DNA from 2 places in the Alteromonas sp. ABH4_456 genome. Region 1 is predicted to be linked to the other one. Evidence: riboswitches for the same ligand, from Rfam matches in the RefSeq annotation. Region 1 holds a riboswitch; the other holds the start of a gene.
What was found. Region 1 has a riboswitch for thiamine pyrophosphate ahead of thiC (phosphomethylpyrimidine synthase ThiC). Riboswitches for the same ligand answer to the same signal wherever they lie in the genome.
Positions count from the first base shown of each region.

Region 2: it holds a riboswitch for thiamine pyrophosphate, as region 1 does, so the genes downstream of both, ACXAG2_RS08785 (TonB-dependent receptor) here and thiC (phosphomethylpyrimidine synthase ThiC) in region 1, are expected to answer to the same signal.

Region 1 covers NZ_JBSWXO010000005.1:26,486-29,647, forward strand. Annotated here, with positions in the region: gene feoB (ferrous iron transporter B) at 1-1,173, opposite strand, end outside; gene ACXAG2_RS09435 (FeoA family protein) at 1,218-1,451, opposite strand; TPP riboswitch at 1,653-1,766, shown strand; gene thiC (phosphomethylpyrimidine synthase ThiC) at 1,862-3,162, shown strand, end outside.
Region 2 covers NZ_JBSWXO010000004.1:289,153-292,314, forward strand. Annotated here, with positions in the region: gene ACXAG2_RS08775 (helix-turn-helix domain-containing protein) at 1-367, opposite strand, end outside; cyclic di-GMP riboswitch class I at 555-636, shown strand; gene ACXAG2_RS08780 (hypothetical protein) at 682-1,362, shown strand; TPP riboswitch at 1,486-1,588, shown strand; gene ACXAG2_RS08785 (TonB-dependent receptor) at 1,646-3,162, shown strand, end outside.

The sequences.
Region 1 (3,162 bases):
AGCCCCCTGCAGACCAAAAATGCCCAGGAAAGTACCGTCTTCCGGCACCAGTACCGCTACCAGCAAGGCATAAACCGGCAAACGGGCTGAACAGGACATCAGCGGGATGGTCAGCATGGTGATAAGACGCTTGTGCGGCGACTCGATAGTACGGGCCGCCATGATGGCAGGAATGGCGCAGGCATGACCCGAAAGATAAGGAATAAAGCTTCTGCCTGATAAACCCACAGCGCTTAACGGGCGATGACACATCAGCGCCGCACGGGCGAGATAACCGCTGTCTTCCAGCAAGCCGATGATGAATGTCAGCACCATAATTTGCGGTACAAACACCAGGAAAGAGCCTAAACCGCCGAATATAGCGTCGTTAAAAAAGTCGGTAACAATCCCTTCCGGCGTAATGGCACTGACACCTTCAGCAGCGCTGCCGATCAGCGTTTCCACGCCGTCCATCAGGGGGGCTGCGAGGGTAAAAATACTCTGGAAGAGTACGAACATGACGCCGAGGAATACCAGAGAGCCGGTCCAGCTGTTTAACAGGAAGCGGTCGACGCTGTTCTGATTTTTCAGCACAACATCCAGTTGCAGGCCGTACTTTGAAGCCAGTGCCTGACTCTGGTTTACCGCAGACTCCCCCTCTGCCAGGGATGTCGTCGGGACATGACCTGACGGCGCTCTGGCAACAGACAGCATGGTCTGCTTAAATTCGTGTAACCCGTCCAGGGTTCTTGCCGACAGTGCCATTACCGGACTGCCCAATTCTTTACTCAGCGCCTCTGTGTCGATATCTTCGCCGATCCTGCGGACTTCGTCGATGAAGTTGAGGGCAAAGAGTACAGCTTTATTGTTGGCTTTTGCCAGTTTCTGCACCTGCAGCCCCAGCACTAAACTGCGCTCTAAACGGGTGGCATCAAGTACACAAACCACCAGAGAGGTATCGTCACGTTCTACCGATGCGGTGATTTCTTTAATTGCGATTTCTTCATCACGGCTCAGGCCACGAAGCGTATAAGTGCCCGGCAGGTCCACCACTTCAAAATCCTGACATTGACCCCGTTTAACTTCCACGGTAACACCGGGATAATTAGCGACTTTTTGTCGCAGACCGGTTAATTGATTGAATAAAAGACTCTTACCGGAATTGGGCTTTCCGACCATTAAAATGCGTTGCATGAAAAAAGGGTATCCTGTTACTGGCGACAGCGGAAAAGTGAGCGTTAGCTACGCACTTCAACTTCGATTTGTGCGGCGAGATTTTCTTCGATAGCAAACACACTGCCACCCAGTTGCATCACGATTGGCCCACCCAGCGGGCCTTTTCTGACACACTGAATATCTCTGCCAACTTGAATGCCCATTTCAGAAAGCCGCTCTTTCACATTCTCAGCCAGGTCTGAATTAACCGAGCTGATTAATGCCTGCTGTTTGGTATTAAGTTCCCACAATGTCATAGGATATCTCTGTAGTAAGTGGTGTTTGCCTGTTCTTTACCGAACAGCAAAATCCGGTGCTCCGGACATGAAAATCTGTTGGAAGAGTACAAGAAAGTGGAGATATGAACCAGATGCTTTCTGCGTTGCAACGTTGAAAGCCCCAACTCTGTCGTTAAGACAAAGCTTGTTTTCTTTTCTAATCCATGATTATAGTAAAAACAGAACTTGTCGGAGTGCTTCGTCTTTCACATGAAAGCAAGCTGAGACCGCATTGCGGGATCCGTAGAACCTGATCAGGCTAATACCTGCGAAGGGAACAAGCAGCAACACCGTTCCACCATCACAACAGACGACCGTCTGTTTGCCGGTGTTGCCCCTTGTATACTCACTCCTGACAAGCATTTATCACCCGTAAAGGAACAAATGCTATGTCAACACGACGCGAGAAACGCCAGCAGGCACAAACATTTATACAATCACTGAAAGGTGAAGCTTTTCCTAATTCTTTCCGCCAGTACGAAGAAGGGTCTGACCCGTCCATTCGTGTGCCCATGCGGATGATTGCCCAGTCTCCTACCCGCATCAGCGGGCAGGAAGAAGAAATTAATCCGGATATTCCCGTATACGACGCCTCCGGTGTATTTGGCGACCCGGCCTGTGAAGTCGATGTGACCAGAGGCATTCCGCATTGCCGCGCTGAGTGGATTAACGCACGAAGCGATACGCAAGCCATTGCCGCATCTGAATCATCCTATACGCAGGCGCGGGATGCAGACATCACCTCAGAATCCATTCGTTTTCAGGCGAAAAATACCATCCGTAAAGCCGCTGCCGGCAAGGTAGTAACGCAATTGCACTATGCCCGCCTGGGCATAGTGACGCCGGAGATGGAATACATCGCGATCCGCGAAAATATGGGGCGCGCTGCGATCAAAAATGAACTGTTGAACCAGCAGCACAAAGGAGAAGCCTTCGGCGCAAACATACCAGCGGAAATCACCGGCGAGTTCGTGCGTCGTGAAGTCGCAGAAGGCCGGGCGATTATTCCGGCCAACATCAACCACCCTGAAGCTGAGCCGATGATTATCGGGCGAAACTTCCTGGTCAAAGTGAATGCCAACATCGGTAATTCCGCGGTGACCTCGTCCATTGAAGAGGAAGTGGAAAAGCTGGTCTGGGCCACACGCTGGGGCGCTGACACCATCATGGATTTATCCACCGGCCGCAATATTCACGAAACCCGTGAATGGCTACTGCGTAACAGCCCGGTCCCCATTGGCACAGTGCCCATTTATCAGGCGCTGGAAAAGGTCAATGGCGTCGCTGAAGATCTCGACTGGCCGGTTTTTCGTGACACCCTGATTGAACAGGCAGAGCAAGGGGTGGATTATTTTACTATCCATGCCGGCGTGCGCTTACCCTTTGTACCGTTAACCGCTAAGCGCATTACGGGTATCGTGTCCCGTGGTGGTGCCATTATGGCGAAATGGTGTTTGTATCATCATCAGGAAAGTTTTCTGTATGAACATTTCCGCGAAATCTGTGAAATCTGCGCTCAATACGATGTCAGTCTGTCACTGGGTGACGGCCTGCGCCCGGGTTCTGTTGCCGACGCCAACGATGAAGCACAATTTGCCGAACTGCGCACCTTAGGCGAACTCACAGCTATCGCGTGGGAATATGACGTTCAGGTGATGATAGAAGGTCCGGGCCACGTGCCTATGCACCT
Region 2 (3,162 bases), on a different contig from region 1:
GACAGGTTTCATTTCCGTCAGTTTTTACGGTCAATGCTGCACTGTTGCCCAGAATATAGTGGTAGTGTTTCCCCAGTACATGGAGTGCGTCATCAATATGCTTACTGGCCGTGAGATACACCACCAGATTACTCATTTTGTTGAAATCAAGATAGCCAATCAGGGAGCGGCCAATTGTCTCATTTTCACTGGCAGGACAAAGAGAGTGAAGAATAGACGCCAGTCCGTCATCGTCCATTTTCTCATTTTCTATTTGTGTGATGCTTTCGAGCATCGTTGTGTCATATTCGTTATCAAGTCCGTTATCCCTTCTCAGACTCAATAAAGCGCGGATGACTGCCGACCAGAAAAAACCGTGATACTGCACGTTTGCTCCCAATACCGGATCCCTTCAGTCAAGGATATAAGAATTACCTGTGCCTTGACAGAAAAAGGGTGAATTTTGTGTTGGTACAAATTTGTACCGGATTTCGTTCAGAAGTGTCCTGTTTTACTTGCGGGCCTCTCCCTATCATTACAACCGTCGACTCATTGGTGGAAACGTCACTTCCACAGAGTAGATTCGCCAAACCTGTCGTGAGGCAGGGACGGAAAGCCACGGGTCTTATACCGCCATAAGACAGCCGGGTTGCAGTGAAGTTGTTTAACTATTTTCAGGCACACACTGCTCAAGGAACATAAATGAAATTTAGCATCAAAACTGCAGCCCTGCTAACCGGCTTCTGTGCGGCATTCACGGCTAACGCCAACATTATCAGCAGCTACGATATCGACTTCGCTGCCCAGACTTTGACTGCACACCAACAAAGTGGCACGTCTAACTACGGAACCTGGACAAATAATGGCAGCGTACTGAACCTGCGTGAAAACAGCTGGTTCACACTAAACCTGGATGATGCTTTCGGGATCCAGAGCCTGGATTTAGACAATTCTGCTTCAGATATTTTGTTGTCATTTGAATTTCGTATGACGCCGGGCAACAACAATACTAATGCAAACCCTTACTCTGAGATTGGCGGGATCTGGCTGGCAGATTTCTCTGCCGGTGAACAGAATAACGATGCCAGCCGCACGTTTGCTCTGGGTGGCACACAGAATTTCGGTCTGGATGACTTTACTTATACCAGCGAACCAGCCTGGGAGACCTTCTCTATTACTCTGGATGATTACATGTCAGGACTTATTACCGACATCGTATTCATTAACGATTGTGATGCAGCCAGTGGTTGCGGAGATATGAAGGTTCGCTTCCGGAATGCCTCTATTACAGAAGTCAGTGAGCCAACCGCCATGTCACTGATCCTTCTGGGAATAGGGTTTATGGGATGGCGCACAAGACGCCAGAATCAGAAGGTCGCCTGACCTTCATTGCCCGCCACGTCACATCGCGGGCTTTTTTATTGCTTTTTCGGGGCTGCCGGCAACTTGACTAAGTCACTGAAGTTGTTAGACTGCCCTCGCTTAATTTGCGGACTCCGTAATAAGCATTAGGCCAAGGGGTGCCGTCTTTACGGCTGAGATCCATTCCATGGGAACCCTTAAACCTGATCCGGATAATACCGGCGTAGGGATGGTGATAAAAGCAATCTGAAAACCTCAATACCTGCCGTAAAGCCGGATCTTTTTGATGACTAAAGAGATCCTAATGAAAAAAAACGCAATTCTTCTCGCACTACTTGCACTGCCTGCTTTTGCTGATGACACAGCAGACATCGAACGTATTACCGTCAGCGGTGATTTCCGCACAGCGACTCTCGATCAACTCAGTGCCAGCGCTTCTGTGTTATCAGGCAACCGCCTGGACAGCCGTCAGGCTACCTATATCGACAATGTATTAAGTATTGCGCCGAATGTTAATTTTGCGGCCGGAGCATCCCGCGGACGTTTTATTCAGATCCGGGGGATTGGTGAGCGCAGCCAGTTTGCTGAACCGATTAATCCTTCAGTCAGCTTCCTGGTCGACGATTTTGATTTCTCCGGTCTTGCTGCAGCAGGTGTACTTTTTGATACACAGCAGGTAGAAGTTTACCGGGGACCGCAGGCGACAGTCTTCGGAACCGGTGCCCTGGCTGGTGCGGTTAAGATTGTCAGCAATGCCCCCTCAGAAGAGAGTGACAGTCATTTTGAATTGTCTGTGGGAAACACATCTTTCTTCCGCGCTGAAGGTGCCCATGGCGGACAAGCGTCTGATTCTCTGGCCTGGCGTGCTGCGTTTGTGCACAACAGCAGTGACGGTTTTATTGAAAATGACTTTTTGGGTGCCGACGATACCAATGGGATTCATGAGAATGCAGTAAGGCTGGGCACACTGTGGGATGTGACTGACAAAACATCCGTTGCGGTGGATTTACGCTGGTACGATATCAATAACGGTTATGATGCTTTCTCACTGGATAACAACCGTCACACCTTGTCGGATGAACCCGGCTTTGATGAGCAGGAAACTAAAGCGGTCAGCGCACATATCAATCATGAAACTGCCGGAGGTTTGCTGGAAATCATTGCGACTATGGCCGGTCATGATATCGCTTACGGCTACGACGAAGACTGGACCTACACCGGTTTCCACCCTTGGGGCTATACGTCCTTTGATGCATATTACCGGGATGTTTCCCAACAATCTGCCGAGGTGCGTTTTACTTCTGCAGAAGATAAAAAAATCTTCAATGACACTACGACCTGGGTTATCGGCGGCCGCATCAATCAGAGTGAACAGGATTTACTGCGTCAGTATACTTATGCTGACGGCGACTTTATCAGTACTTTCGAACCGCAGACAACAGCGGTTTACGGTCAGCTTGATACTCAGCTGACTCCGTCTTTATTGCTGACGTCCGCGCTGCGTGTTGAAAATTACGCCTATGATTATGCAGATAATGCGCAGGTGGTGTACGACGATGACACGACCATGACCGGCGGCAAACTGGCACTGACCTGGGATATGGGAGGGGACTACCTGTATGCCAGCGTATCCAGAGGCTACAAAGGTGCCGGCATTAACTATGATGAACAGGTTAGCCGCGAGCGCCGCTTCTTTGATGCGGAATACAACTGGAACTATGAAGCAGGCTACAAAGGCAAATTGTTTGTTCCTGAATTGACAGCCCGCGCAGCACTGTTCTTTATGGAAAGGGAAGATACCCAAATCAGCGATTTTGATGT